DNA from 2 places in the Alteromonas sp. Cnat3-28 genome. Region 1 is predicted to be linked to the other one. Evidence: predicted binding sites of a transcription regulator. Region 1 holds the regulator's gene; the other holds the start of a gene.
The links. Region 1 encodes FNR, which switches genes on or off when oxygen is low (the NO sensors DNR and NnrR bind a similar motif). Its sites were predicted from a motif close to TTGATCTAGATCAA; they were not measured.
Positions count from the first base shown of each region.

Region 2: MHM87_RS02575 (cytochrome ubiquinol oxidase subunit I) is a predicted target of FNR. The motif match lies at 7,442-7,455, and genes of this name have one in related genera.

Region 1 covers NZ_JAKREY010000001.1:102,442-112,943, reverse strand. The annotation lists gene MHM87_RS00550 (heavy metal translocating P-type ATPase) at 1-1,860, shown strand, start outside; gene ccoS (cbb3-type cytochrome oxidase assembly protein CcoS) at 1,862-2,092, shown strand; gene MHM87_RS00540 (sulfite exporter TauE/SafE family protein) at 2,079-2,738, shown strand; gene fnr (fumarate/nitrate reduction transcriptional regulator Fnr) at 2,784-3,521, shown strand; one part of gene MHM87_RS00530 (IS3 family transposase) at 3,617-3,968, shown strand; one part of gene MHM87_RS00530 (IS3 family transposase) at 3,968-4,845, shown strand; gene uspE (universal stress protein UspE) at 5,068-5,991, shown strand; gene ttcA (tRNA 2-thiocytidine(32) synthetase TtcA) at 6,140-7,093, shown strand; gene MHM87_RS00515 (patatin-like phospholipase family protein) at 7,094-8,116, shown strand; gene MHM87_RS00510 (DUF2987 domain-containing protein) at 8,131-8,778, opposite strand; gene MHM87_RS00505 (glucosaminidase domain-containing protein) at 8,775-9,566, opposite strand; gene MHM87_RS00500 (stress protein) at 9,559-10,290, opposite strand; gene MHM87_RS00495 (LysE family transporter) at 10,373-10,502, opposite strand, start outside.
Region 2 covers NZ_JAKREY010000002.1:92,254-102,755, reverse strand. The annotation lists gene folE2 (GTP cyclohydrolase FolE2) at 1-282, opposite strand, end outside; gene MHM87_RS02605 (DUF4440 domain-containing protein) at 648-1,070, opposite strand; gene MHM87_RS02600 (sulfite exporter TauE/SafE family protein) at 1,692-2,474, shown strand; gene MHM87_RS02595 (TonB-dependent receptor) at 2,630-4,747, opposite strand; gene MHM87_RS02590 (hypothetical protein) at 4,819-5,187, opposite strand; gene MHM87_RS02585 (sigma-54-dependent Fis family transcriptional regulator) at 5,297-6,577, opposite strand; gene MHM87_RS02580 (DUF3365 domain-containing protein) at 6,733-7,338, shown strand; gene MHM87_RS02575 (cytochrome ubiquinol oxidase subunit I) at 7,665-9,245, shown strand; gene cydB (cytochrome d ubiquinol oxidase subunit II) at 9,242-10,378, shown strand; gene cydX (cytochrome bd-I oxidase subunit CydX) at 10,389-10,496, shown strand.

The DNA.
Region 1 (10,502 bases):
CTTACTACACCTGTGGTGCTGTATTCAGGCAGCAACTTTTATATGGGCGCCGCTAAAGCGCTAAGCGCCAAAACGGTTAATATGGACGTACCCGTTACGCTCGCAATATTCGGTACTTACATTGCTGGAATTCGTTCTACAGTATTAGAGCAAGGTGAAGTGTATTTCGAATCCATTTGTATGTTTATTTTTCTGCTGTTACTTAGCCGATTCTTAGAACATCGCAGTCGTCATCGCGCCGCACAAATCTCTGCCAATATGATGCAGTATGTGCCCGTATCAGCTACCAAAGTAAATCCGGATGGCAGCCTAACCGAGTGTCTGGCTAAGCAGCTAAAAATTGACGACGTAGTGCTGGTGAAGCCTGGTGAAACAGTCCCCATTGATGGGGTGGTAACGGACGGCAACGCAGCGGTTGACGAATCTATGCTTACCGGCGAGTTTAACCCCGTGCGTAAGTCGAACAGTAGCCCGGTATACGGCGGCACGGTTTGTCAAGATGGTACGCTAACCATTACGGTTACGCAGACCCTCAAAAATGCGCTGGTAAATCAAATTGTACGGCTGCAAGCAAGTGCGATGGCGAGTAAACCTAAAGCAGCGCAGATAGCCGATAATTTTTCTCGCTATTTCGTTACTGCGGTATTGCTGATTTCGGCGTTAACCTATGGCTTTTGGGCGTATCAGGGTAGCGACGAGGCATTTTGGATCACCATATCGGTGCTGGTTGCCACCTGTCCTTGCGCATTAGGATTGGCTACGCCATCAGCGTTAACCTGTGCTATGGCAAAGTTAAACAGACAAGGTATTTTATTAAAACGGGCCGATGCGCTTGAACAAATTACTGACATTGACACTATCGCATTAGACAAGACCGGTACGCTCACAAAAGGCAAGTTCACTATTTCAAATGCCTGGTACGCAGACGGTGTGGATAGTGACAGTGCGCTATCAATTGCACGCGCTTTGGAGTCACGCTCTGAACATCCAATTGCCAAAGCCTTTAGCGACGGTATAGCCTTTAGCGACGGTATAGCCTTTAGCGACGGTATAGCCTTTAGCGACGGTATAGCCTTTAGCGACGGTATAGCCTTTAGCGAGAATTCTGCCTCTAGCGGCAGTGCTGACGTTATCGATAGCACGGTACACAAAGTGACTAATTTTACCGTTACGCCAGGAGGTGGTATCAGCGGTGAGATCAATGACACGTTGTTTTCTATGGGTTCTGCAGCATTCAGCGTTCACGAATCTCAGCTAAAACTCATTGAAGCGTTCCCTTCAGCTAACGTGTTTCTCACGGTTAAGGGGCGTATTATGGCGGCGTATGAAGTAAAGGATTCACTAAGAGAAGATACGCAAGAAACTCTCGATATATTAGCTGCAAGCCATACCCTCGCCGTTTTAAGTGGTGATACACAGCAAAACGTTAATGCGCTTACCGCACCATTGCCAATTTCGACCGCTAAAGGTGGCCTAACACCTGAGCAAAAGTACGAAGCCGTTCAAGCTATGCAGCAATCTGGCGCGAAAGTGATGATGATGGGTGACGGTATTAACGACGCTCCAGTTCTTGCCAGTGCTGATGTGGCAATTGCAGTGGGTAATGCCACAGACGTGGCTAAAACTGCCGCCGACGTGATACTGCTTGGCGATCAGCTGCTTTCTGTACCAGAACTTATTCGAACTGCGCACCAAGTGAAGCAAAAAATAAGGCAAAATATTGGCTGGTCGGTAGGTTACAACGTTTTGATCTTACCTTTCGCCGTATCAGGCCTACTTTCACCGTGGATGGCTGTTGTTGGTATGTCGTTAAGCAGTATCATTGTGGTCACAAACTCAACGCGACTCTTGAGCAAATAGCATGAGTATTATTTACGTATTAATTCCAATCGCCATCATCATTGTTGCCGTCGCTATCGTGATATTCTTTTGGGCGGTGAAAACCAATCAATTTGAAGATTTAGATCGCCAAGGTTATAGCATACTGTTTGACGATGATCTTCCGCCAGAAGAAAAAAAGCTAGCTGAGCAACGCAAGCAACTTCAAGACAGTAAAGTAGACAAAAGCCAAGCGCCACATGGAAGGGATTAACTACTTCTCTGCCTTTCTTATCGGCTTAGCCGGTGGAGTTCACTGTGTGGGAATGTGCGGTGGAATTGTCGCTGCGCTAAGGATGGTATCGCCTAAAGGCGCTTCAGCACTACCCTATACCCTTGCCTATAACATGGGACGTATAGTGAGCTACACTATCGCCGGAGCAATAACCGGGGCACTTGGAAAAATTGCAGCAGATTATATACCTCTTGCCAACTATGCCCTTTCCCTACTTAGCGGAATCATGTTGCTTCTACTGGCGTGTTATTTGGGTAAGTGGTGGACTGGCTTAACAGTGCTGGAAAATGCGGGTAAAGGCCTATTTTCCAAAGTCCAGCCGCTTTCAAAACGCTTTTTGCCATTTAAGACCCCTTTAAGTGCGTTGCCTTATGGTTTTATTTGGGGTTGGCTTCCTTGCGGTTTGGTGTATTCCACACTTACCTGGTCTCTCGCGGCGGGTAACGCGCTAGAAGGCGCTGCTATTATGTTCTTCTTCGGTTTGGGTACATTACCCACCTTGCTCGCTGCAAGCGCTGGTAGCCAATATATTGTTCGAAGTTTTCAACATAATCATTTTAGACAAATTATTGCAGTAATAATGGCAATATATGCCGCTTATCTTATTCATGGCGCAATCGTTTAAAAATGGGTGTATTATTGTCGGGTATTCTTTTAGAGAGCGTGCATTATGAGCAAAGGAAGCCAATTTTCTATTCACTGTCAAAACTGTAGTTTCAGTCACCTGTGTTTACCGGTGGCGTTAAACAAAACAGAAATCGAGTCTCTTGACGATATTATTGAACGCAAGAAGCCGCTTCATAAAGGTGACACGCTGATTCAAACTGGTGATAAATTCCGTTCTCTATTTGCAGTGAGAACCGGTTCATTCAAATCATTTGTGACTAATACCGAAGGTGAAGAACAGATTACCGGCTTTCACTTTCCTGGTGACATTATCGGTTTCGATGCATTAAGAGAGAACAAACACCAAAGCTATACCTCTGCGTTAGAAACTGCCATGGTGTGTGAGCTTCCCTACGAGACCCTCGACGAAATGTCAGTGCAATTTCCAAAGCTGCGCCACCAAATCATGAGCTTCATGAGCGCTGAAATAAAACAAGATCACGACATGATCATGCTTTTAAACAAGCGAACCGCAGAAGAGCGTTTATTGTATTTTATATCACATCTTTCTCAGCGCTTTGAAGAGCGTGGCTTTTCCCATAGAGAATTCCACTTAACCATGACGCGCAACGAAATTGGAAACTATTTAGGGTTAACGATTGAAACGATTAGTCGTCTGTTAAGCCGTTTTCAAAAAGACAACATCATAAAAGTAGACGGCAAGCTTATTACTATTTTGGATTTCGATAGGCTAAACACCAAACTAGCGGCGCTTAACGGCCCTAGCGTTGTCTGCGGTTAGTCCTTTTTAAGTGTTAAATAAGGCGCGCACTAAGCGCGCTTTTTTGTAACCTGTTGTCCCGTCCTAAAATACGTTGACATAAAGAGGACTTCTTTATGACAACTTCAAGTAATCAAAGACCTAAGCGCACACAGCGTGATTACACCTTAGCTTTTAAATTGGGTGTGGTTGAGCGTGTAGAAAAAGGCGAATTCACTTATAAACAGGCACAAGCTCACTTCGGAATACAAGGAAGGTCGACGGTACTGGTTTGGCTCAGAAAGCATGGTAGACTCGACTGGTCGAAACCATTTCAGCATCCACTTATGCCAAGTTCAAAAGAAACACCAGCCGAAAAAATAAAACGTCTCGAGAGAGAATTAGCTGACGAAAAGCTCCGTAATAAAATCCTTAATGGAATGGTAGATATTATGGATAACGAGTATGGAGCGGGTCTCAGAAAAAAGTACTTATCCGGTACGTCTGGCAAGCCAAAAAAAGAAAAGAAATAAATTTGGCGGCAGCATGCCGGGTTGTGGGAGTATCGAGACAGTCGGTTTACCAGGCTGTTTCTCGCATGGAATGTAGAAGAGCAGAGCTATCGATAATTAAAGATTGGGTACTTTACTGGCGCAAGTATATGCCGCAAATAGGGACGCGTAAGCTCTATAAACTTATAAAACCAAAGTTGGTTGAGCATGGGATTAAACTAGGTCGAGATGGCTTTTTTACTTACTTAAGGAGCGAGGGGCTACTCGTTAAGCCAAAGAAAAGCTTTACCAAAACTACATTCAGTAAACATTGGATGAAAAAGCATCCAAATTTACTTAAGGAAGAAGGTCTGCATAATGCAAAGCATGTGCTTGTTAGCGATATCACCTATCTCGAATCCGACCAAGGTGTACACTATCTATCGTTAGTAACAGACTCTAGCACGCGTAAAATTGTAGGGCACCACTTGAGCTTGGACATGAGGGCTGAAAATGTAGTCAAAGCACTGAAGATGGCCGTCAGAGATAAACGATATGCAGGTAACAGTGTTCACCACTCAGACAGAGGGCTACAATACTGTTCAGCTATCTACCAGAATGAGTTGAATGCGAATGGGATCCAGCCGTCAATGACAGATGGTTACGACTGTTATCAAAATGCATTAGCAGAACGAATAAACGGTATACTTAAGCAAGAGTTCTTACTCTACCGATGTAAAACAATCGAAGAGTTGAAAATACTCGTTACCGAATCAATCAATATTTACAATGAAATGAGACCGCACTTAGCATTAGATATGGAAACGCCTAACGCAGTGCATAATAGAAAAGGCCAGCTTCGAGAGCTGGCCTAATAACTGTCAACCTATATTAGGACGACACATGTGTTAGCCACCTATCTACCCTTTCAGCGCCACGCCGGTTGCTCCATATTCAATTAGGTAGGTTCACTCATGGTCGCCTCGTAAAATTCTTGATCTAAAACAACTTACGTTTTTCCCAATGTCGTTTATAGTTAGTATTAGAAAGCTTCGATTTCGACAGCCGCTACTAAGTTTCGTAGTTAGGGGAACGTTATGATTGAGTGTAAACGAATTCTGGCCGTGGTAGATGCCGAGCGCGATAACCAACCTGCACTAAGCCGAGCTTATGAACTCGCTTCAAAAACAGGCGCTTCAGTTACCGCAATGATGGTGGTATACGACTTATCTTATGATATGACGACCATGCTTAGCCCGGATGAGCGCGAGTCAATGCGCGATGCAGTTACAAAGGAGCATGCAAAATGGCTTGCCACCCACTTAAGAGAACAAGGATTCACTGAAACTGATATCGTTGTAGAATGGAATAATCGTGCGTATGAGTCGATTATTTACTACACCCTAAACAATCAGATAGATTTAGTGGTAAAGGCAACCAAAAAGCACGACGATCTTGCTTCTGTTATTTTCACCCCCACCGACTGGCATTTAATGCGTAAATGCCCTCGGCCAGTATTGCTCGTTAAAGAGCACGACTGGCCAGAAGGAGGAGAGATTATTGCTGCAGTAAACGTAGGCAGTGAAGACGATGAGCATGCCGCACTTAACGATAAGCTCACCCTCATTGCTAACGACTACGCCTCTTTATTGAAAGGTAGCGTAAATTTGGTCAACAGTTACCCTTCTACACCACTTAATATCGCCATAGAAGTGCCTGAGTTCGACCCCGATACCTATCACGACGCGGTAAAAAATCATCATTTAAAAGAAATGCGTAGTCACGCGTTAAAGTACGGTATTCCTGAAAACAAATGCGTAGTAAGAGAAGGCCTTCCGGAAAAAGTTATCCCACAAGTGGCAAAAACACTGGATGCAGAGCTGGTTGTTATTGGTACCGTTGGCCGTGTGGGAATTTCAGCGGCCCTAATTGGTAACACTGCAGAACACGTAATCGACGAACTCAATTGCGATGTGCTTGCAATTAAGCCTGATGGATTTGTGTCGCCGTTGTCGGTGTAGTCTTTTCATCAAGTCTACATAGCCCGTGTTTGCCGTTACTTAGCGGCCAACACGGTATGTCACCAACAAATTTAACTTCACAAGCATGGTCTCGAAAAGCCGCTTTAATGTATAATGGTGGCTTTATCACAAACCAAGCTAGTTAATTATGAGTTTAGGCACAAACAGTGCTGACGCGTCGCCATTAAATGCTGCGCAAAGTAAGCAAAAGTACAACTTCAACAAACTTCAGAAACGACTTCGCCGCAATGTGGGTAAAGCCATTGGCGATTTCGGTATGATTGAAAACAACGACAAAGTAATGGTGTGTTTATCTGGCGGTAAAGACAGCTACACCATGCTAGATATTTTATTGTTTTTAAAGAAGATTGCGCCTATTCACTTTGATATCGTTGCGGTTAATCTTGACCAAAAGCAGCCTGGTTTCCCAGAACATATCTTGCCTGAATATCTAGAAAGCATTGGCGTTGACTACAAAATTGTAGAAGAAGACACCTACTCTATTGTTAAAGACAAAATTCCAGAGGGAAAGACGACTTGCTCTCTCTGTTCTCGCTTGCGCCGTGGTATTCTGTACCGCACGGCAAAAGAGTTAGGTGCGACTAAAATTGCATTAGGTCATCACCGCGACGACATGCTAGAAACGTTTTTCCTCAATATGTTTCATGGTGGCAAGCTTAAGTCTATGCCGCCAAAGCTAGTCAGCGACAACGGTGAACACATCGTTATTCGTCCATTGGCGTACTGCACAGAAAAAGACATCGAGAAATATTCTCAGGCCGCTGAATTTCCGATTATTCCGTGTAACCTTTGTGGCTCACAAGAAAACCTACAGCGCCAAAACATAAAGGCTATGCTTCAAGACTGGAACCGTCGCTTCCCAGGTCGTATAGAGTCGATGTTCCGTGCGCTTCAAAACGTAGCGCCTTCACACTTAATCGACAGCAACCTTTATGATTTTAAAGCTATAGCTACACAAGAAGGCCCGGTAGAAGACGGTGATATCGGGTTCGATGAACCTTCTTTCACTACAGAAAATAGTACGGACTTCAGTGATGAAGATAATACTATTGAAGTAATAAACATTATGGAACCTAAGTAAATGAAAATCGGACTTGCGCTAGGTGCCGGTGCCGCAAGGGGCTGGACTCACATTGGCATAATTGAAGCATTAGAAAAACTCGGCGTAAAAATTGACGTTGTAGCGGGATGCTCTATTGGTGCCTATGTTGGTGCTGCCTACGCAAGTGGCAAGCTGGAAGGATTGAAAGAGTGGGCCTGTTCCCTTAGCGACTGGCAGGTACTTGCTCTTATGGGTGTAGGACTTAGACGCGGCGGCATTGCCAGCGGACAGAAGGTTTTCGACAAGCTAGCAAGCGAGTTTTGTGAATCGACTTATGAAGACATGCTTAAGCCGTTTGCGGCTGTGGCTACCGACCTTTATACCGGCCGTGAAGTAGTGTTTAACTCTGGTCCTATCGGAGACACCATTCAAGCATCCTGCGCTATTCCCGCACTTTTTGCGCCCGTAGCACATGGTGATCGTTGGTTGGTAGACGGTGCCGTTGTAAACCCTGTACCGGTGAACTTATGTCGCCAATTAGGGGCCGATTTTGTAATCGCGGTTAACCTTAACGCCGATTTCCGACCACTTCGTCTTGAAAAGTTGAGACAAGATCATGAAGAAAACCAGCGCAAAACCGAGGACTTTTTTACAAAGAGTCAAAACGTACTACGCCAATGGTTCTCTCCTGACAACAAAGAAGAAAAAGCCCTAGAGAAAAAAGATGAAAAAGACAGCGTCTCGGCTGGCAATGTAAAGACTGAAGAAGGCATTGCTTCTGATGTGATTGAAAAAGTGGAAGAAGAGTTGACCGAAGTCCCCGCTAAAGTGAACAAGCGAAACCCGCCGGGAATTATGAGCGTGATGAGCAGTTCACTTGAGATACTTCAAGCTCGCGTCACACGTTCACGTTTGGCTGGCGATCCGCCTGACATTCTTATTGAGCCTCAGCTTACCGACGTGGGTATTATGGAATTCCACAGAGCCGAAGAGCTATGCGCGAAGGGCGAAGAGACCATCGCGCGTTTAGCAGAGCAAATTAGGTATCAGCTTCTTACCTAATCCCAAATATGCATTTAGCTTGAAGCCATAGCGGTAACACGTAGCGGCGCATGAGGCAGTGTTAAGCCTTTTGCGTCGTTGATCCAATCTTGTTCTAGATGCAATACGCCGTTATTGATTTGCACACCTTGTGGTGTAATGAAATCTAAATTCTTGTCATCAAACTGAATCATCAAGCCCTTTACCGAAGGCATCATGAAAGACAAAAAACTTCCCATTTCATTAAAGAAAGCTTCGTACTGACCATACAAAAACGTAAGGTCGTCTTTTGTGTAATACTGCTTAAGATATTCCGGCTTGGTTTCAAGTTGTACCGACATATCACACACGTTCGCGCGTTCGTTTAAATCGATGCGAACCAGTGCGTTGGCAAGTTTCAGGGCCTTTTCAGTAGGCACCGTGAATCGCCCTTCACCACTCACTTCTAAGGGCATTGTTTTCTTATCGGTTACGATAGACGCTCCGTTAACTTCACATAAACGCCCTTCGCCAACACGAACGAACCCGAATGCAAACTGAAGTGCTTGGGTATCTTCATTATCCAGCTTTTTAACATGGCTATAGAAACGGCTGTACTCAACATCTATCGTTTCAGCAGCAACGGAAGAACTGCCTACACCAATAAACAGAGATGAAGCAAAAAATAAAGCAGCGCGTATCATTCGGATAAAAACTCCTCGTTAAATAGGATCATAGTTTGAAGCTCTTCAACATAAGCGGCTCCTCGCTCAGAATAGTTCATTAGCCCTTCAGCTAACGCAACACCAGTAATAGGAATTTGGTTTGCACGCAGTCGACTGCGGATCTCTCTTAAATCCGCATACGCGTCGTGGCGGTTTAAATTTCGCATGTAGGTGTACGTTGCACGAGACAAACTGTCGAATTTGGCAACTTCATGAGATGCCCCATCGTTTCGACGGTTAGGAACAAAGCCACACCCCTTAGAGAAACACCATAAGCCAAAGAAGTTATAGCCCTTTCTTGCGAACCGGCTGGTGCCCCAAGCTGACTCATTCGCGGCTTGCACGAGCACGAGTTCGGCAGGTAGAACATCAATCTTTTGTAGCAGAGCTAGCAATTTTGATTTCAGCGGCTGCGTTGGCTTAACTCGATATTCCTCTTCTAACCATTCAAGCCTTGCCATATCTTCTTCAGAGAGCGTTTCGTTAGCTAACGCCTTTCTATATAAGGTTTGTACGTAATGTCTTAGCGTGAGTAGATACGCATTCTGCTTCTCTATTTCGGGACGTAAATAGTTAAAAAATGCCTCTTTCTTCTCTTTTACATCTGTATAGGCAGAGAAGTTAGGCACCGGCTTTTTAGCTTCAACCGTTTGCGGTATATCTAAAATATCCGGTTCGTCCTCAGTAAAAATTATGGCGTTAATGACGATTACCGCCAATACGCCTAACGTAATAAGGACAATTTTAAAGGTTTCACGCTTATGCATCGAAGCTAGACTCATTCACATCGTTTTCAGATGCTTCCGTGCTTACTCCCTGCTCGCCAATCAGTTCCTGATAGAGCAAGCCCATCATACTAAAATAAAAAGGTAATACCCAAATAAGTGAAAAGCCCAGCGTTAATGGCACCGACACAAACAGTAAAAAGAACACACCAAATATGCTGGCAATTTGAGCCCAGTATGCATTAAATACGCGACACGACAGGATGATCGCACTAATTGGCGTTAACTTTCTGTCAGCAACCAACATAAGTGAAAAGGACGATGCTAAATAAAAATAAACGCCGGGTATAATAAGCAACATCATACCTAGTTGAACAAGAATACTGTTCACTAGCTGAGTTAGCGCCAGCAAAAATATCAAGGGGAAAAACTGGAATACGGTAAATACTGAAGTTTTAGTGCCGCGGGCAACAAAAACGCCCATCATATACAACCCCGTCAACAGCGGGGCAACGATGCAGATTGCAACAATTTCTATGATAGACTGATGCTCGAATACATAGGTCCCATCGTCATTTATTGTGATGTACTGCTGAGCAAATACACCTAACACGACAAACGTCAAAAATAGAACAACACTTCCCTGCAGCAATGATGAAAAGTTTGCCTTTGTTAAACCGGCAGCGCGGCGCAATAGACCTTTGGTATCAAATTGATACTGTTTAGACAACGTATTGTTCAGGCGGTCTTGGTTTACGTCTTTCACACAACTCTCTTATCTTTTTGAAAAATCGGCGGGATTATACCAATTCACAAAAACAAATGCCTGTTTGTAAGGTAAACAAACGTTAACCTAGTACTAATTTCGCAGCTAAACCGACGAGTAGCACCCCCATCGCACGGTCTAACCAATACCCTTTTTTACCAATAAGCTCAGCTACTTTACTGGTGCTCAAAAGGTATGAAAGAAAACAGAAC
Region 2 (10,502 bases), on a different contig from region 1:
TAACGATACAAGCGCCGACTTATGCAAGTATTGGTTGCTCAAATACCGCTGCAGCAGATTGTATAAACGAGACATGTGAATACCTTTGGCATTGGGATGATCTAAACTTACTGTTACATCAACCGTAGCCTTACTGGCTAAGCGCTCACCGCGTCTACCTAAGATGTGTAGGGGTATGGCAATGCCCTGCATACCAACTTTATCAATAACCGGAACTTGCGCAGTAGATTGCTCGGTGGTGACATCGGGAAGTACCGTATTGGGAGAATTGAAACTGGCCAAAATTACCTCTGAATGAGCCCTTAACAACGACTTACATCACTATCTTTTAAAAAGCAGCTCGCTTTTGATGAAGTAATGAAACAATAGGTGATGGGGTTGTGCTGTGCTTTGCGCAAATAGCAATTCGCACTTTTGATGCTACAGAACATTTGTTAGATATTTAATTCACAGCGCTACTGACCCTGCCACACCCCTTGAGTGTTATAATATAACATTTAAATTGTTTGATTGATACATTATCACACTTTAAGTTTGCAAAGAGCCTGACAATAGCGCTGTTTTAAAGCGCCATTGGCGTATGACGTTAATCGCCGGAAAAGCTGAAGCTCAGATTATTTAATGGGCATCAGGCTCAACTTTTAAAGCTACGCAAAATCCAGTAAGTCAGTACCAAAAAAGTTATCAATGACACAGCGCCATTCTCCACTTCCATCCCTTTGCAGAACATAAACGGCGCGCTTACCCTCGCAGGGTAGGGCGTTGGGTGTTGCTTTGGGAACAAGGTAAAGCTTCGCGACGACTAGCGCTACGTCACCGGCTTGTATAACCCGTTCATCTCCGGTTGTAACAAAATGATCGGGCATGAATTTCTTTTGAAATTTAAGCAGGGCTTCAACGCAGTCGTGCTGCGTGGCATGTTCTTCAGCGGCTTGGTTTTGCGTTGAGCTGGACATAGGGGTCGCGACCACTGTTGCATCGCTAGCATAACATTGGGATAAGGCGTCTTGATCGCCGCGGTTTACTGCGTCATGCAACTGTTGTAACACGTGAGATATTGGATTGTTCATGGCTGTCGTTCCGTTATTTTTACCGCAAGACGAGCCAATAAAAAACCCGCCTTTGCGGCGGGTTTAGTGGATTCTATTTACGCACTAGCTAACCCGCCCATTCCTTAGAATAGCGAGAATAATAATCAGCGCAGACGCTGAGTAAGCAGTATGTGTATTCGTGTTTTTAGGCATAGTATTTAAAAACAGTGCGCTGCTAGTGAGTATTTAATGACCCGAGTATCCTGTGCATAATGAAGAAAGTCAATGGGTTTTTAGGTGCAGAAATTAGACCCATGCGAGTGGGTGGGCAAGCGGTAAGTGTAAGATGTAAGGTCTCACTCTACCCTAGGCTTCAAATATGGTAATGCGAATAATCGAGCCCTGCTTTAAACAATCATAAATATCTTTATCAGTGAACCCGCTATTGCGGAGAAGTTGCCTGGCAACTAGCTTAGCGCCTTTTGTACACTGCTTGTCACGTATTATTCGAAGTGCTTTGTTTAAATAACTAATAGAAGGCATGATAAATAACCTTACGCGCTAGGCGTGAGTTTTGTATGATATTTAAACGATATGTTTTGGTGTAATGATCACTCAAACCATACAAACTGTGTTACGAATTAATGTGGAATTTGACCCTTGGAGTTACTTTATAGCTGGTTAACGGCCAATGATGCGATGTCGATGTCATCATCAGTAGTACTTGTTGTTACCTCCTTCTTTACGTCGATGATGACAGCAACGCTGGGTATTGGTGGCGGGGTCTTATTACTGGCAGTAATGGCCGGTGCTATGCCAGTCAGTGCGCTGATCCCGGTTCACGGTTTAGTACAGCTTGGTTCAAACGGCAACCGTGCACTGATGACGGCAAGGCATATCGACTGGAATATGCTGAAGTATTTTTCTTTAGGCGCAATCGTTGGCGCTTTTTTGGCCTCGTTTGTTGTGGTTCAGCTGCCGTTGGTTATTATTCAATTTGCGGTTGCCGCATTTATTTTATTTCTGGTGTGGGGGAGTAAACCCAAAGCACAAGAAATGAACCCCGCGGGTAGAGCATTGGCAGGGTTAGTAACCACGTTGGTTTCAATGTTTGTAGGTGCTACAGGGCCTTTGGTGGCGGCCTTTGTACACAGAAATAATTACAGCAAAATGCAGATAACCGGCACGTTTGCCAGCTGTATGACACTGCAACACGGCCTTAAAGCGTTTGTTTTTACCTTTGTAGGATTTTCTTTTGCCCAGTGGGCCGGGCTAATCATTATTATGATTGCCAGTGGTGCGCTCGGCACATTCATCGGCTTGAAAGTATTAAAGCGTGTCCCAGCTGAAAAATTTATGCTGGCGTTCAAGATAGTGGTGACACTGTTGGCCCTGCGGCTCTTGTGGCAGGCATTCTCAACCTTATTTCCCGCTGTAATCTGACACAGTTCTTTACCTTCAAAATACTTACGTTAGTGCGCAAGTTTTCATTTCTAGCGTTTAAAACGGCATGTGTATCAGACATTACGAGTAGATAAACCAGCGAAGGAGAATCACTGGTTTATCTTTATGCCTTTTGGAGTTTGAGTTTTAAACGGTTAGAACCTGTAGCTCAGCGATAAATGCCACTCTCGTCCCGCAGCGGGTACTCGCTCACCTACTGCAACATCAGTATTCATCACGCGGTTAATTCCTGCTGTGTGTGGGGCGTAGTGTTTATCAAACAGGTTATGAACGGTTGCCGTTACCTGAAGGTTTGACTGTGCATTATCTATAAGGGTGAAAAGCCCCGTAATGTGCACTAATCCATATCCTGCAGTAGTGGTTTCATTTTGTAGCGCTGAAACGTGGTTTTGTGCTCCTGCCAATTCTGACGTTAGTTGCAGCGCCATTGGCGCATTAAATAGCTGTGTATCCCACTGAATGGTGGTGATTAGCTGTTCGGGGGCGATACGAAACAACGCATCGTCTATATCGTCGCGATTACCGTGCTGAACACTTGCTACTGCGTTAAGCTTCACGTTATCAAACACATTACCCGAAACAGTCAGATCTGCCCCTTTGATTACGGCGTCTGTATTAGTCCATTGAAATGGTGTTGTGCCTGCCATCATGGTGGAGACCATATTGGCAGCCATATTCGTGCTGGGAGAACCAGTAATATAGTCTTCAATATCTTGATAAAAGAGGCGAGGAGAAACTGACCAGCTTTTGAAACGGTAATCAATACCCACATCTATTTGGCGTGCAGTTTCGTTGTCTAGAGCCAAGTTACCAATGTAGTTAAATCCGTCTGCCATTCCCCCAGAAATACCAAGAGGTAGCCACGTATAGCGCTCGAAGTAAGTAGGGGCACGGTTTTTCTGCGATACGCCAAGGACAACATCGACATTGTCGCTGGCGTGATATCGCGTGCTAGCGGCAATATCTAACATGTTATAGCTCTTACTGCGTTCTGCCGCGTTGAAATCATCAACGAGTGAAGCAATGGCTGGGTTCATCATAACCATATTAGAACCGGCTAGCCCGGCATCCATGTCAACACGTGTATATCGGGTACCAATTGTTGTTGAAAAAGATGCTTTATCTCGCTGCCATTCTGCGTATACGCTGGCTGTGTCTTTTTCTACGTTGGTAAAGTTATCAACGAAGAACATGCCGTTATTAGGGTTGGTGATGGTCGAGTTATTCCTGCTGTGGTGCAGATTGGCACCCAGTTTGAGGTCGCCTTTATAAAATGGCATTACATAGGTGGCATCTACACCTTGAGCAATAGCATCAGCGTTATTCTCTCTCGCCATGTCGGCAGACATCACCATGCGCTGTGAGAAGTTGTCCATGGCATGTTGGTTGCTGTTGCCAAACCAGCTTAACGTGAAGAACTCCCTATCATTTGCGTTATAGCGATAGCCCAGTCGATACCAAGCGGCATCAATAAAACCAATGTCCATGGCTAGAGCAGGCGTGCCGCTTTCGTTAGTATTAAGTTGCTGATAACTCACATCGACTTGGTGATTGCCCCACTCATAGCCCGCCCTAAACTTACCGCCATTTCTTTGGTAATGGCTGTTTGGTATAACGCTGTTATCTCCCGACTCTTGTTCGTCGCGCTGCTGATGAGTGAAGGCGCCGCTAACAAAAGCTTGCTCACTTTTATAAAACACGTTGCCCTGATATTGCTGTCCGCTTCCCGGAGATATTACGCTGGCACTTACGCTACCACTAAAGCCTGTATTCAAATCAAAAAGTGCTGAGGCATCAGAGTGAATACGAAGCTTTCCGCCTAACGTTTGCACACCTGCACTTACAGGTACAATTCCTCGGTAAACGGTGGCTGTCAGCCCTGGTTCTGGCAGTACATGAGAAAGGGGCGAGTCCATGGCGTTTGGCCCGGCACCAGTTATATCGACGCCGTCAATGCTCACGCCAACTCTGTCACCATAAAGTCCTCGATACTGAATAAGCCCTGTCACCGGGCCGTTTCGAGATATCGACACGCCAGGTAATATGGCGAGCTGATCGCCGAAGTCAGCGTCAATATTGCTGGTAGCATTAACAGACTCTTGTTCGACATTTTGCGTGATAAGGGAAAGCGGTGTGCCAATAACGGTGACCACTTCTGTTGAAGTGTTATCGGCCAAGTCGGTAGTGTTTGCGTAAATATGTATAGGCGCGCACGCAGTGAATACTGCAAGCGCAATGATAGATTGCTTCATAACAATTCCATTTTAAAAAACGAGTGTTGTGCATGGTGAAAGCATGCATGTTCAGTGTGTTTTGGAGGTTGTTATGCGTGTGGTGGGGCGCGGCTTAGTGGCGCCGCGTAAGCAAAATCTGTAAAGGGCTTAGCCGCTAAACGCGCGACTAGAGCGCGATAGCGAACAAGTGATATCAAAGGTAATGTGGCAAGTAGTGGCTCGTCAACCTGAGGTAAGTCGGCTAACGTGCCATTGGTACAGTCAAAGTGCTCGGCGGGTGCTTTGAGCAGTTCGGGGCTAACAAAAACGAACTCACCTTCAAACTCAGTGGCGCTAATTGAAATGTAGCGCATGGTCTTGCCAGTACAAATAAGTTCAATATCTTCACCTACAAACGCACGTGCTTGCTGCATAGTATGGGCAGCAAGGCCAAGTGCTAATGCATTCTGCAAAAGCATACAAAGGCAAAGTGTTAGTGTAAGTAGGCGTCTTAAAGTCATTTTTCTTTATCTGGTTAGCGCCTTTTTATCATAGCCTGCGTTTTGGTAATTTTTCTACCTATTATTTTTAAGTATCTCCAACCTCCGCTTTTTTCAGCTTTCTGTAAAGTGTACGGGTACTCACTCCCAGCGCTTGTGCAAGTTGCTGGGTATCGCCTTCAAAAGACGTGTGAACCTGACGTAAGTATTGGCGTTCCATTTCGTCTAAGGTCACAACGTTACCGTGAGATGACGAGGTATCATTGATAGCATCAGCGCTTATGTTATCGAGCTCGGGTAAGTCTGTATCGTAAATAACGGTTTCATCAGCCAGTAAAATAGCTTGGTCTACAATGTTTTTGAGTTCGCGAATATTGCCTGGGAACGGGTAGTTGGTTAGTTTTTCTAGCGCGTTTTTATGAAACCGTTTTTTCTCTTTAGACATTGCTAAAAAGTGAGCGGCTATCAGTGCTATATTTGATTTTCTTTGTCGTAAAGAAGGGAGGTTGATAGGAAAACCGGCAATGCGGTAGTACAGGTCCTGTCTGAATTCGCCCGTTTCCACCATATGCTTTAGATTTTTGTGAGATGCACACACTAAACGAAAATCAGCCTTTTTAGACACTGTGCTTCCTACAGGTCGATAAGTTTGAGACTCGAACAGCCGCAGAAGCTTTACTTGTGTTGAAAGTGGGATATCGCCGACTTCATCAAAAAACAATGTGCCGCCTTCCGCTGCTTCTACGAGCCCTTTCTTATTTGTGGTTGCGCCTGTAAATGCCCCTTTTTCATAACCGAATAGTTCGCTTTCAAGCAGCGTGTCGGACATGCCGGTACACTCGATGATAACAAATGGTTTGCCAGCACGGTGACTACTCGAGTGAAGTGCTTGGGACACCAGCTCTTTACCCGTGCCGGTTTCGCCAAACAGTAGTACTGAAATATCTGAGTTAGCGGCGCGATTTATTTTGTTTAGCATTGCTTTAAATGCCTCTGATTCGCCGACCATCTTTCCTGCTGAAGGTCGGTTTGAGGCAAACGAAAGCTTATCGAGTATTTCCAAGAAACCTAATAATTCTCCGCTACCGTCGAAGATCGGGCGCATGAGGATGTCGCAGTAGCTTTGACCCTCACTGGTGGTATGAACGTGTACTACGCTAGCCGCTCGTCCTGTGGCTTTACTCTCTTGCATGGGGCAATGCTCGCCGCACTTATCGCAAGGTTTGTTGTTGCGGTGAGAGACTTGATAGCAGGTACTAAAGCCAAGCTTTATATCCACAGGGTAGGTGTCTCTGTAGGGCTGGTTGACAGCTTCAATAACGTAGCTTGGGTTAATGAAGATTGCGGGTTTATCTATCGCATCTATCATCGCTTGTACTATGGATATATTCATGGGTGGCTGAATATTAGTTTGTTCTAATTTAATTTTGGCAATTTATCATATTGGCATAGAGCTTGTTCATTGTTTGAGACAAACGACAATACTTCGGTAGAAATTCATTCAGTTCCTAAGAGAGTTTTATAATGAAAAATAGCGTAATGCTGGTGGCGATAAGCTTATTGGCAAGTAGTGCTCATTCATTGGCAGATACAGTGACTGCCAATGAGAAAAAAAGTGAAAACAGTGTACAGGAAAAAGTCAAAGAAGCGCGATTACACGCAAAAGCACTGGGAGGCGCGCTAAAGTCACGACTACAGCAAGCAATTCAATCCGGAGGGCTAGAGGCTGGCGTTAACGAATGCCAGATTACAGCGGCTCCTATTGCTCTGGCGCTTAGTCAAAACGGGTGGGAGGTTGGGCGTACCGCGCTGAAAGTAAGGAACCCAAACAATGCGGCAGATCAATGGGAGCGTGAGCAGTTAGCGTGGTTTTCACAATTACTGACCAAAGCTAAGCAAGACAATTTGGCCCATAAAAGACCCCTTGAAACTTATCAATACGATAGCGAAAGCGGTAAGTTTAGGTACATGATGGCTATTGAACAAGGTCAGGTGTGCATGGCATGCCACGGAGCCAATGTGGCACCTTCAGTAAAACAATCCATTCTAAAGCACTATCCCAATGATCAAGCTACAGGGTTTGAATTGGGTGATTTACGGGGTGCATTCACAATCACATATACACCCTAACGCGCCCTATTCTCTACCTCTCAATGTTCACCTACGTGACCTTTCCCTTGTGCCATATTTGTCACCTAAATGACAAATATGGCGAATGCATCGCCATCAATTGTTGCGTTGGATCAATAAGCCACACGCTCGGTCGTGGAATAATTTATCTGCACAGTACGAAAATACCGCCGTCTATCGGTAATTGCGCTTAAGCAGCCAAATTACTGATGTATGGCATAAACCGTGCTCTTGCCATGCGGCATATTCATGTGTTCATCACTGAATTTTAAACCACTTTTCTGCTAAGCGTTTAACGCGCACACGAAATACAAGGGAGATAACCCATGAGCGATACGTTAATAGAACTATCGCGGTGGCAATTTGCATTAACTGCAATGTTCCACTTTATATTTGTACCCTTAACTTTGGGGCTTAGTTTCTTACTTGCCATTATGGAATCGGTATACGTAATGACGGGTAAAGAAATTTATAAGCAGATGACCCAATTCTGGGGAAAGCTGTTTGGAATTAACTTTGCCATTGGTGTAGCCACAGGCTTAACCATGGAATTCCAGTTCGGAATGAATTGGTCTTACTATTCTCACTATGTAGGCGATATCTTCGGTGCGCCACTTGCCATCGAAGGCCTAATGGCCTTTTTCCTAGAGTCTACCTTCGTGGGGTTGTTCTTCTTTGGCTGGGACAAAATGTCAAAGGTGAAGCATCTGATGGCGACTTGGCTGGTGGCCATTGGTTCAAACTTCTCTGCACTGTGGATCTTGATTGCTAACGGCTGGATGCAATACCCGGTAGGCGCTGAATTTAATTTTGAAGCCATGCGTATGGAAATGACCAGCTTTGCTGAGGTTATTTTTAACCCCGTAGCACAGGTCAAATTTGTTCACACTGTATCAGCAGGTTACGTGACCGGCGCAATGTTTGTGTTGGCAATTTCAAGTTACTACCTACTTAATCATAAGCATATCGCCTTTGCGCGCCGTTCGTTCGCCATAGCTGCTAGCTTCGGCCTAGCCTCAACGCTTTCTGTGATCGTGCTAGGCGATGAAAGTGGTTATGAGCTTGGTGATGTACAAAAAGTGAAGCTGGCAGCAGTTGAAGCTGAGTACGAAACCCATCCTGCACCTGCGCCGTTTACTGTGTTTGGTATTCCAAACGACGAGAAGCAGGAAACCGAGTACGCCCTTCAAATTCCTTGGGCAATGGGCATTATTGCTACCCGTTCGTTAACCGAAGAAGTGAAAGGTATTAAGGATCTTAAAGAAGAGAATCGCGAGCGTATTCTGAGCGGAATTAAAGCCTATGAAGTGCTTGATGATGTAAGAAACGGCACCGCGACAGCTGAGCAACGTACTGCCTTCGACCAAAATAAAGACAGTTTAGGTTACGCTATGTTGCTAGAGCCTTTCACTGAGAACGTTTCAAATCCTTCTGATGCCGCGCTTCAACAGGCAGTAGATTACAGCATTCCGCCGGTTGCCCCATTGTTTTGGAGTTTCCGCCTTATGGTTGTGGCTGGCTTTATTATGCTTGCGCTATTTGTGTGCGCCTTTTACTACAGTACTAAACACAAGATTACTAAGCCACGTTGGCTATTAAAAAGCGCGCTCTACGGTTTACCGCTTCCTTGGATTGCCTGTGAGGCTGGCTGGTTTGTCGCTGAATATGGCCGCCAACCATGGTCAATTGCAGAGGTGCTTCCGGTGCATACGTCGGTATCTAATCTCGCCGTAAGCGACGTGGTAATAACCCTTGTAGCCTACAGTGCTTTCTACACCGGCATGTTCATTATTGGTTTTTATCTAATGAAGAAGTTTGCCAAGAAAGGGCCAGTTCCACCTGAAGATAAGCAGCCTGACACTGAATTTGATCTTATTGACCTTGATGAGCAAGGAGCAAAAGCATGATTGATTATGAACTACTGAGAGTCATTTGGTGGTGCTTGGTTGGCGTTCTGCTAATTGGCTTCGCGGTTACTGATGGCTTCGATTTGGGCGTTGGAGCACTGCTCACGCTTATTGGCAAAAATGACAAAGAGCGCCGCGTAATGATAAATACAGTAGGGCCGCACTGGGATGGCAACCAAGTTTGGTTTATTACCGCAGGTGGCGCTATTTTTGCCGCGTGGCCTATGATTTACGCCACTGCGTTTTCTGGTTTTTACCTTGCGCTGGCCCTCACCTTAATTGCCCTTTGGATGCGCCCGATAGGCTTTGATTACCGCAGTAAATTGCCTAACCCGCAGTGGCGGAAAGCGTGGGATTGGGCGCTATTTGCTGGCGGTATTATCCCAGCCCTTATCTTTGGTGTGGCTTTTGGTAACCTGCTGTTGGGCGTACCGTTTGAAATGGATAGTACGCTTAAGTCAACCTACACAGGCTCGTTCTTTGGCCTTTTAACACCGTTTGCGCTGGTAGCAGGCCTGCTTTCAGTGGCTATGTTGCTGAACCACGGTGCAACCTGGCTACAAATGAAAACCGATGGCTTTATTGAAGTTCGCGCACGTGCAGTATCGGTTGTGTTAAGCCTGGCTGGTGTCACGCTATTTGTACTTGCAGGTCTTTGGGTAGCCTTTGGATTAGATGGCTTCGTGATTACGTCGGCAGTCGATACCATTGCTACGTCAAATCCACTTAAGAAAGAGGTTGCCATTGAAGCTGGAGCTTGGATGAGCAACTACAGCAAATACCCCCTTATGATGGCAGCACCTGTGCTGGGTATTATTGCGGGTCTGGCCTGTGCGCTTTTCTCTAAGAAAGGTAATGCAGGCATGGCGTTTGTATCGAGTGCGCTATTTATAGCAGGCGTTATCTTAACGGCTGGCTTTTCTATGTTCCCATTCTTAATGCCAAGCATCACCATGCCAGAAGCGAGCTTAACCGTATGGGACGCTACGTCTAGCCATATGACGCTAAACGTAATGTTTATTGTTGCCTGTATCTTTGTGCCTATTGTACTTAGCTACACGGCCTATAGCTTTTACGTAATGCGCGGACGCATTAAAAACGAAGACCTCGACCAGTCTCACACCATTTATTAAGGAGAACGCTATGTGGTATTTCGCTTGGATTTTAGGAGTTTTACTGGCGTGCTCTTTTGGCATTATCAACGCCATGTGGTTGGAGTCGACGGAAAATATGGATAGGCCCGAAGACTAGGTGTTT